Regions from separate parts of the Kocuria oceani genome, predicted to be linked through region 2. Evidence: riboswitches for the same ligand, from Rfam matches in the RefSeq annotation. Region 2 holds a riboswitch; each other region holds the start of a gene.
The links. Region 2 has a riboswitch for thiamine pyrophosphate ahead of PU704_RS05805 (ECF transporter S component). Riboswitches for the same ligand answer to the same signal wherever they lie in the genome.

Region 1 (3,261 bases), on a different contig from region 2:
GGGCCGCCCGACGGTCTCGGCCACGAGGTCCACCACGGTGGTGTCCCCGCCGACGACGTGCGGGCGGCCGTTGAGGGTGATGGCGGTCATCGGGTGCTCCTGTTCGGGGTGCGGGACCCGATCGCGAGGTCCACGGAGGGCGCCTCGACCGGGCGGTCGAAGCGGTGCGGGTCGGTGCTGGCCAGGTGTTCGGCGTCGGGGCCCGGATCCGTGCCGGACCGCCCGAGCACCAGCTCCGCGGCGAGGCGGGCGGCCAGCGGGGCGAGCAGGACGCCGTGGCGGAAGTAGCCGGTGGAGACCACGAGACCGGCCGCCGGGTCTCCCCCGGAGCCGCGGACGCGGCCCAGGTACGGGATGTCGTCCGGAGTGCCGGGCCGGGCGCGGGCCATGGCCTCGACCAGCTCGAGGTCGGCGACGCCGGGGACCACGGCCTGGGCGTCGCGCAGCAGCCGGAACACGCCCCCGGCGCTGATCCCGTCGAGGTCGTCCTCGCGGGAGGTCGCCCCGATCACCACCGTCCCGTCGTCGCGGGGCACCAGGTAGACGGGCACGCCGTGGACCACACCGCGGACGGTGCGCTCGAGCAGGGCGGGCGCCCCGGCGGGCGGGCGGGCGCGGAGGATGTCCCCGTGCACCGGGCGCAGCGGCGGCCGCCAGGACCCGGGCAGGCCCTCCAGGTCGCTGAGACCCGTGCCGGGGGCGAGGACCGTCTCCGCCGCCGAGACCATCCCGCCGCCGGCCAGGCGCAGACCCGTCACCGCGCCGTCGGGGCCGTGGCGCAGCCCCGCGGCGCGGTCGTGCACCAGGCGGGCGGGCCCGCCGTCGGCGCCGTCCGTTCCGCGGGGCCCGGACGGTGCGGGGAGCTCGGGGGCGACGAGGGCGGCGAGCAGCCCTGCCACGAGCCGGCGCGGGTCCACCTGGTGGTCGTCGGGAATGCGGTGCACGGCGGACAGCCGCGGGCTCAGGGCCGGCTCCAGGGCCCGGGCCGCGCGCAGCGCAAGCGGCTCCACGGCCAGGCCGTGGCGCCGCTGGAGCTCGCGCAGGTCCGCCAGGGCCTGCCGGTCGGCGGCGTCGACGCCGCACACGAGCGTCTCGGTGGCGCGGTAGCCCACCGAGCCGCCGGCGGCCTCCTCCACGGCGGCCACGAACGCCGGGTAGGCGCCGGCCGAGGCGAGCATCAAAGGATAGAGCGGCTCCTGCTGGTACTGGACCTCGCTCACCGGGGCGAGCATCCCGGCTGCCGCCCGGCTGGCCCCGGCGCCGGGCTCGGGATCCACCACGGCCACCGAGCGGCCGCGGCGGCGCAGCTCCCAGGCCGTGGCCAGGCCGACCACCCCGGCCCCGACCACGGCGACGTCGGCCCGCACGTGCTGGGCGGCGGGCATCGGAACGGGGGGCGCGGATGTCACCGGCATCGTCCTTTCCTACGGCGGCATGACCCGCATCAGGTGTGGCGGTCGGCGCCGAACGCCCTCTCAGCCCCGTGGGGCTCCCGCAGAACCGCTGACCTATCATCAGCGTGTGACCCAGCATACCCAGGACACCGCTGCCCCCGCCGCCTCCGAGCTGCGCATGACGCGCACGGACCGGCTCCTCGCCGCCCGGCTGTACGTGTGCACCGACGCCCGCCGCGCACAGGGCGACCTCGAGGAGTTCCTGCACGCCGTCTGCGCCGGCGGGACGGACATCGTCCAGCTCCGGGACAGGAGCATCGACACCGACGAGGAGATCGCCGCGCTGCGCCTGCTGGGCCGGGTCGCCGCCGAGTACGACACGCTGGTCGCCGTCAACGACCGCGCCGACCTCGCCGCGCTCGTGGGCGCCGACGTCTTCCACGCCGGCCAGCACGACCTCACCCCCGCCCAGGCCCGGCAGCTGCTGGGCCCCGACGTGCTGATCGGACGCTCCACCCACGACCTCGGCCAGGCCCGCGCCGCGCTGGCCGACCCGGACGTGGACTACTTCTGCACCGGGCCCGTGTGGGAGACCCCCACCAAGCCGGGCCGGTCCGCCACCGGCCTTGACTTCGTGCGGGAGGTCGCCGCACTGACCGAGGCCCGGCTGGACGCCGACCAGGCGGCCGCGCCCGTGCCCTGGTTCGCCATCGGCGGCATCGACGAGCAGCGCCTCCCCGAGGTGCTGGCCGCCGGGGCGCGCGGCGCCGTGGTGGTCCGGGCGGTCACCGAGGCCCCGGACCCGCGTCTGGCGGCCGGACAGCTGCGCAGCCTGCTCCCCGCCTGACCCCTTCCCCGCCCGGCACCCTCCCTGCTCGGCACGTCTCCTGCCCGGCCCCCCCGGGCGGGGACGTCCCGAAGGGCACGACGGCCACAACTCCCCACCGGCTCCCCGCCGCCGCACAGCACCGTCTGAGAGCATGGACCTCACGGACGACGACGGAGGAGTGGCCCATGGACCCCGAGCTCGACCCGCAGGTGCGGCACGCGGTGGAGCATCCCGCGCAGACCGCCCGCGGCCCGGAGGACGTGCAGCTGCGCGTCCGGCTGGCCGGCGAGCCCGCCCGGCGAGCGCTGGGCACCCACTGGGAGGAGGGCGCCCCGGAGGACGCCGCCCCGGGCGAGGACCGGCTCGCGGCGGCCGTGCTGCTGGCCACCCTCTTCGGCGACACGTTCTGGCTCGAGCGGGCGGCCCGGCTGCCCGGTGACGTCCCGGGCTGTCCCTCCGCCCCGCCGAGCGGGCTGCTGGAGTTCACCCGCGTGCCCGGCGCCCGGGCGGCCATGGCCTCGGTGCTGGAGCGGCCCCTGCTCACCGGGCTGCTGGAGTGGGGCACGAACCCGCTGCCCGAGCAGCCCCCGCTGATCGTGGCGCAGGCCGCCCGGGACCTCTCGATCCCCGACGACGGGCGCGTCTACCGGGTGGTGCGCCGCCGCGCCGAGCGCTTCCTGGCCCGTGAGTACGACGGCTCGGAGTCGCTGGAGCGGTTCGTGACCCTGCTGACGGAGGCCGAGAAGGGCCACCGCGAGGACGGGCCGGTGCTCTCCGGCGAGACGCTGCCGCCCGCCGCTCCCCCGGCCGCTCCTCCACCGCCGGCAGCCCCGGCGCCGCGGGCACCCGGGGACGGTCCGGCCGGGCCGCCGCCGTCGAACCCCTCGATCGCGGACGCCCCGCAGGCTCCGCAGTGGGGCGTCAGCCCGTCCACGCCCGCTCCGCCGCCGCCCGGGCAGGTCGGCCGGCCCGGGGCTCCCGGGGAGCCGTTCCCGGGCCAGTCCCAGGGCGGGCCGTTCCCCGGTCCGGGCGCGGGCG
Region 2 (3,261 bases):
CGCCGTTGGCGCCCGTCACGGCCAGTGCCCGGCCACGGAGCAGGTCCACTCCCACGCCGGTCACCGCGGCCGGGAGGTCCCGGCCCGCCGCGGCATCGCTCAGCGCCCGGCCCCGCCGCCGCGCCCGGCGCCGGGCGCGCAGCTGCCGCGCGGAGGGCTGGGTGCGCGAGACGGCCAGCGCGGCCGCGCTCAGCAGCGGCTCCGCGTCTCCCCGGGGACGGGCGGGCGCGCGGGTGGGCGGGACCCGCCCGGGAACCCAGACCCCGGCGCGGCTCAGCTCGTCGGCGGCCTCCCCCAGGACCTGCGCCGGGGACCCGTCGTGCGTGATCCCCCCGTCGCGGCCGAGCACGACGACACGGTCCACGACGTCGGCCCACACCGCCACGCGGTGCTCCACGACCACCAGAGTGGCCCCGCTGCGGTCCAGGCAGCGTGCCACCGCGTCCCGGACCTGCCGCACCCCTGCGGGGTCCAGGTTCGCGGTGGGCTCGTCGAGCAGGAGCAGCCCCGGGCTCATCGCCACGGCACCGGCGAGCGCCAGGCGTTGCTTCTGCCCGCCGGACAGGGCGGCGGTGGGATGGTCGAGCGGCAGGGTCAGCCCCACGTCGTCGAGGGCGGCGCGGACCCGGGGCCAGATCTGTTCCCGGGGCACGGCGAGGTTCTCGAGGCCGAAGGCGGTGTCGTCCCCGATACGGGACAGGACCACCTGGGACTCGGGGTCCTGCTGCACGAGCCCGGCGCGTCCCCGTGCCCGGTCCGGGTCCGTGCCGTCGAGCAGCAGCTCCCCGTGGCGGGAGAGCCCGTCGTCGTCGTGCAGCACCCCCGCGAGGGCGTGCAGGAACGTCGACTTGCCCGCCCCGCTCGGCCCCAGCAGCAGCACCCGCTCCCCCGGCTCGACCACCAGGTCGATGCCCCGCAGGGCGGGGGCCTCCCGGCCGGGGTGGTGCCAGCCGAAGCCGCGGGCCTCGACGCGGGCCCCCGCGGCGGCGGGCGTGCCGGGAGGACGCACCGCCGCGGCGGTCATCGCCGTGCGACCCGGCCCGAGGCCAGGCCCTGCAGCACGCCGGTGGCTGCGAGCGCCTTCACCACGGCCCACATCAGCAGGCCGGCGAGCACCGCGCCCGAGAGGGCTGCGAGGACCACGTAGACCACCTGGTGGCCGAGGGCCCACTCGTAGTTGTAGATGATGCTCTCGTTGACGCCCAGGAAGATGCCGCTGACCGCGCCCGCCGCGGCGGCCACCGCGGCGTTGTAGCGGCGGTAGCGCACCGCGGCGAAGACCAGCTCGGCCCCGATGCCCTGGAGGAGGCCGGACAGGATCACGGTCCAGCCGAAGTGGGTGCCGAGGAAGCCCTCGATGACGGCGGCGAGCAGCTCGCAGAACAGCGCGGCGCCCGGCTTGCGGATGATCAGACCGCCGAGCACGCCGGCCACGAGCCAGCCGCCGGCGATCAGCCCCACGGCGGGCGGATAGGTCACCGCGGCGGCTCCGACCACGGGATAGAGCAGGTTCGACCACGCCCAGAAGACGACCGCGCACACGGCGGCGAGGACGGCGGCCACGACGATGTCGACGACCCGCCAGGACGAGGACCCGGGCGCACGGTTGCGGCCGGCGGGACGGTGCGTGGTGGTGTTCATGGTGCGTTCCTCCTGGGCTCAGCGAGCCATCGGTGCCAGGAGGGGAGGGGTCCGCGCGGACACGGCCGGAGCTCACGTCCGCGAGTCACCCCTGAGGTGCTCGACTCCCTTCGCCGGTGCTAACCGGAGCAGGTTCGAGGGTCTGCGGTGATCCGCACTCTCAGCGCTGTGCCGCCGTTGCCGGCGGGGTGCGCTCCCCTGTCGTTTCAGTGGCACCGAGTCTACCCCTCCCCTGCCCGCACCGCCGCACGCACTGACATCCGGACTGTCGCCTGGACTGTCGCCGGTGCTGCCGCCGGCACGTCCGCCGTTCCGTTCCTGCCCGCGGGGCGTCCGGCGCTCCTCCCGCGGCGCGTCCGCCGGACGGCGAAGGGGCCCGTCCGCCCGGACACCGTTGCGGTGTCCGGGCGGACCGGCCCCTTCGTGAGGTGGTCCCCGGGGATCAGACCTCGGCCTGGCTGGAGGCCTTGGGGTTGTTCCGGGGCTGGTTCTCCATCTTCGCGACCTGGCGGGAGATCGCGACCTTGATCACCGTGCCGACGAGTCCGGTGACGAGCGACCAGATGATGATGCCGGTCCACGCCTCGTCCGGGTCCGGGTTCTTGGCGGGGGGCGGGTCCCCCGTGATGCGCGTCCACGCGGCGCCGAGCACCTTGTGCGAGAGCGCCACGCCGCCCAGCGAGAGGCCGGTGCCGGCGAGTTCGAGGATCTTCGTGTTCATGGACTGCTGCTCCTTGTCGTCGGGGCGGCGCGGATGCGCCCGTCGATCGTGCCCAGCCTAACGCGTCCTCCCGGATCCGTCAGTCTGCTGTCCGTCGGCGTGCTGCCCGTCCGCGCCCGGCGGGTCCGTGAGGGCCGCGTCGGTGAGGGCCGCCCCGGCCGCGTCGGTGAGGGCCGCCCCGGCCGCGGCCTGCCCGCCGCCGTTCTGCTCACCGGCACGGTTGAGCACCTCCTGCAGGTCGTCCTGCGTGAGGGTGGCCCGGTTGAGGTGCTTGGTGCGGTAGGTGGAACGGCCGACCATGTGCGCCGAGACGGGCACGGTGAGCAGCTGGAAGACCCAGCCCAGGATGATCAGCGGGATCATGACCGGGTCCCGGTTCTCCAGGGCGACGGCGGTGAGCATGAGCAGCAGCCCGAACACCTGCGGCTTTGTCCCCGCGTGCATGCGGGTCAGCAGGTCCGGGAACCGGACCAGCCCGATCGCCGCGGCCAGGGACATCAGCGCCCCGAGGACCAGGCACACGGCCGCGGCGGCGTCCAGGACGGTGTCCAGCACGGGGCTCACTTCCCGTGCTCGGCGGTCTGGGTGGCGAAGCGCGCCACCGTCACGGCGCCGATGAACCCCACCAGGGAGACGATCACCATGAGGATGAGGTTGTCGAGATGGCCGTGGTAGGCCATCTCCACGGCGAGCGACGCCGCCACGATGGCCAGCAGGACGTCGGTGGCCACCACCCGGTCCAGCAGCGACGGCCCCTTGGCCAGCCGGTACAGGGTGCCCGCGGCGGCCGTGCTGAGCAGCACGGCCGCGACGGCCACGGCGATCTCCATCACGAGCGGTCCTCCTCGGTGGTCTGGGGGTTCTCGGCGGCCCGGGGATTCTCAGTGGTTCCGGTGCTC
Region 3 (3,261 bases), on a different contig from region 2:
GCCTCCGGGACGCCGGCCGAGGCGCCTGCGGAGCCGGCGCGCCCGCGCCGCCGCTCCCGCCGTGCCTCGGCCCCGGCCGCCCGGCCGGGGGAGGCCCAGGTGACCGCCGGTCAGGCGGCCGCTGCCGAGGGCGGGCGGCACGAGGCGACGACCGCCGCGGAGCTCCCGCAGCGCGCTCCCGCCGGACACGGGCCGACCGTCGTGGGCGTCGGCGTCAAGGCCGAGGACCTCAGCAGCGGCCGGCCCGCCGGTCAGGACTGAGCGCCCCTCCGCCGTGGCGACCCGGAGGACCCCGACCGGCCGGTCGGGGTCCTCCGCCGTCACAGGACCCGTGCCCCCGGTCGGACCGGCCCGCCGCCTGCCGGACTCCTGCCGGTCCGCCGCCGGACTCCGCGGCCGTCACACGGCCGGATCTCCTGTCCGGCCGCGCGGGGCCGGGAGTAGCGTGGTCGCACCACACGCGGGCGGCCCGACCGGGTGGACCCCCGGCCCGCAGCGCCGAGGGGATGACCATGAGCAGCAAGCAGATCGTACTCACCGCGGGCGCCGACCTCTTCGGACACCGGGACCCTGCGGCCCTCGACCGGTACTGGGCCCCGGACTTCCGGCAGCACTCCGGGCTCGGGCCCGACGGCCGGGAGGGGCTCCGCGCCGTCCTCGAGCAGCTGCCGGACGACTTCCGGATCGACACCCTGCGCGTGCTCGAGGACGGGGACATGGTCGCCGTCCACTGCGTCTACCACGGTCTCGGTCCGGAACCCCTGGTGGCGGTGGACGTCTTCCGCGTGGCCGGCGACCGGCTCGCCGAGCACTGGGACGCCCTCGAGCCGCTGCCCAGGGGAGCCGCCGGCGCGCACCGGGTCGACGGCCCCCGGCAGGTCACGGACCACGAGCACACCGCGGCGAACAAGGCGCTGATCACCGAGTGGGTGCACGGACGTCTCCTCGGTGCGGACCGGGAGGCCCTCGAGGAGCTGGCCCGCGACCCGCGCTTCGTCGAGCACGGCGCCGGACCGGAGTCCCGGCTCGCCCGGCGCGCCCTCCACCGGGTGCTCGGCGAGGGCGGCTTCGTCCTCACCGTCACCGAGGGGGTGCTCGAGCCCGACGGCGAGGGCGGGGAGCCCGGCGACCCGCGTCCGGCCGGCTGCTACGACCTGTGGCGGGTCGCCGACGGGCGGATCCTCGAGCACTGGGAGGTCGTCCAGCCCGTCCCGGAGCGGATGCCGCACGGCAACGGGTTCTTCTGACCGGGCGGCCGTCTCCGCGGCGGTCCGGGCGGGTCCCCGGCCGCGGGGCCGGGGACCCGCCGCGCCCGGCACCGACGGGCGGCTAGACTGGCGGAACACCTGACACGGGGTGCCGCGCGAGCGGCTGAGATCACACCCGTCGAACCTGATCTAGCCAGTACTAGCGAAGGGATGTCGCTGATGCGCGATGCCGTACCCCTGCCCGCCCGCACCGCAGGAGCCGAAGGGGCGCCGCCGGACCCCGCGCTCGCCGAGGACGCCGCCACGGCCCTCGAGGAGCTGCGCGCCGCAGCGCCGCTGGTGCAGTGCATCACCAACACCGTGGTCGCCAACGTCACTGCCAACGTCCTGCTGGCCGTGGGCGCCTCCCCGGCCATGACCGACATCCAGGGCGAGGGCGGGATCTTCGCGGAGCTCGCCGACGGACTGCTCGTCAACACCGGCACGCCCACCGCCGAGCAGCGCGGGGCCGCCTACGAGGCGGTCGGCGCCCGGCAGCGGGCCGGACTCGCCTGGGTGCTGGACCCCGTGGCCGTGGGCGCCCTGCCCGTGCGCACCGCGCTGGCCCGCGACCTGCTGCGGCACCGGCCGGCGATCGTGCGCGGTAACGCCTCGGAGATCATGGGCCTCGCCGGCGGCGCCGGAGGGCGGGGCACGGACGCCACCCACGGCGTCGACGCCGCCCGGGACGCCGCCGCCGCGATCGCCGCGCAGGCCGGCTCCGCGGTGGCCGTCTCCGGGCCGGTCGACCTCGTGCGCGCCCCGGACGGGAGCGTGGTGCGCGTGCCGCACGGCACGCCGCTGCTCACCCGGATCACCGGCGGCGGATGCGCCCTGGGCGCCCTGATGGCCGCCTTCACCGCCGTGCGCGCCGACCCCGCCGCGGCGGCGACCGCCGCCACGACGGTCTACACCCTGGCGGCCGAGGACGCCGCCGCCGGCTGCGCCGGCCCCGGATCCTTCGCCGTGGCCCTGCTGGACCGGCTGCACGCCATCACCCCGGAGCAGCTCGCCGCCCGGGCGGAGCTCGTGCGCGAGGAGGGTGCCCGGTGAGCGCCCGCCTCGACCCCGCCGCCCTGGCCCTGCACCTCGTCACCGACACGGCGCTCAGCGCCCCGCGCAGCGTGCCCGACGTCGTGGCGGCCGCCGTGGCCGGGGGAGCCACCATGGTCCAGGTCCGGGAGAAGCACGCCCCGGCCCGGGACCTGGTCGCCCTGCTCGTGGCCGTCGCGGAGCGCGTGGGCCGGGACGTCCCCGTGCTCGTCGACGACCGCGCCGACGCCTACCTGGCCGCCCGGGCGGCCGGGGCGGCCGTGGCCGGGGTGCACGTCGGCCAGTCCGACCTGCCCGTGGAGCTGGCCCGGCGGATCTGCGGACCGGACGCGGTGCTGGGCCTGAGCGCCGCCACGGCGCCGGAGCTCGACGCGGCCGCCGCCCTGCCCCCGGGCACCGTCGACTACCTGGGCGTCGGCGCCGTGCGCGCCACCCGCACCAAGCCCGACCACCCGGAGCCGCTGGGCGTCGAGGGGTTCGCCCGTGCCGCGGCACGCAGCGCCCTGCCGTGCCTGGCGATCGGCGGGGTGCGGGTCGAGGACGCCGCGGCCCTGCGTGCCGCCGGGGCGGCCGGACTGGCCGTGGTCTCCGGCATCTGCGCCGACCCCGATCCCGCGGCCGCGGCCGCCCGCTACGTGCGCGCCTTCGGCCGCGTCCCCGAGGAGGTGGCCCGATGAGCCCCCAGGTGCCCCGCGTCCTGGCCGTGGCCGGCACCGACCCCACCGGCGGGGCGGGACAGCACGCGGACCTGAAGTCGATCGCGGCGATGGGCGGCTACGGCATGAGTGCCGTGACGGCCGTCGTGGTGCAGAACACCCTCGGGGTGCGCTCCGTCCACGTCCCGCCCGTGGAGTTCCTCGCCGCCCAGCTGGACGCCGTCGCCGAGGACGTCGAGATCGACGCGGTGAAGATCGGCATGCTCGGCTCCGTGCCGGTGATCGAGACGGTGACCCGCTGGCTC

Region 1: another riboswitch for thiamine pyrophosphate. It lies ahead of PU704_RS18835 (FAD-dependent oxidoreductase); the one in region 2 lies ahead of PU704_RS05805 (ECF transporter S component).
Region 3: another riboswitch for thiamine pyrophosphate. It lies ahead of thiM (hydroxyethylthiazole kinase); the one in region 2 lies ahead of PU704_RS05805 (ECF transporter S component).

The regions. Positions count from the first base shown of each region.
Region 1 is NZ_JARAMH010000030.1:15,066-18,326, forward strand. It holds gene thiS (sulfur carrier protein ThiS) at 1-90, opposite strand, end outside; gene PU704_RS18835 (FAD-dependent oxidoreductase) at 87-1,415, opposite strand; TPP riboswitch at 1,405-1,506, opposite strand; gene thiE (thiamine phosphate synthase) at 1,573-2,241, shown strand; gene PU704_RS18845 (hypothetical protein) at 2,409-3,261, shown strand, end outside.
Region 2 is NZ_JARAMH010000004.1:100,629-103,889, reverse strand. It holds gene PU704_RS05810 (ABC transporter ATP-binding protein) at 1-1,024, opposite strand, end outside; gene PU704_RS05805 (ECF transporter S component) at 1,021-1,641, opposite strand; TPP riboswitch at 1,730-1,851, opposite strand; gene PU704_RS05800 (DUF4235 domain-containing protein) at 2,084-2,362, opposite strand; gene mnhG (monovalent cation/H(+) antiporter subunit G) at 2,420-2,917, opposite strand; gene PU704_RS05790 (MrpF/PhaF family protein) at 2,923-3,195, opposite strand; gene PU704_RS05785 (Na+/H+ antiporter subunit E) at 3,192-3,261, opposite strand, start outside.
Region 3 is NZ_JARAMH010000007.1:43,382-46,642, forward strand. It holds gene PU704_RS09380 (Rne/Rng family ribonuclease) at 1-261, shown strand, start outside; gene PU704_RS09385 (nuclear transport factor 2 family protein) at 513-1,247, shown strand; TPP riboswitch at 1,343-1,436, shown strand; gene thiM (hydroxyethylthiazole kinase) at 1,428-2,300, shown strand; gene thiE (thiamine phosphate synthase) at 2,297-2,977, shown strand; gene PU704_RS09400 (bifunctional hydroxymethylpyrimidine kinase/phosphomethylpyrimidine kinase) at 2,974-3,261, shown strand, end outside.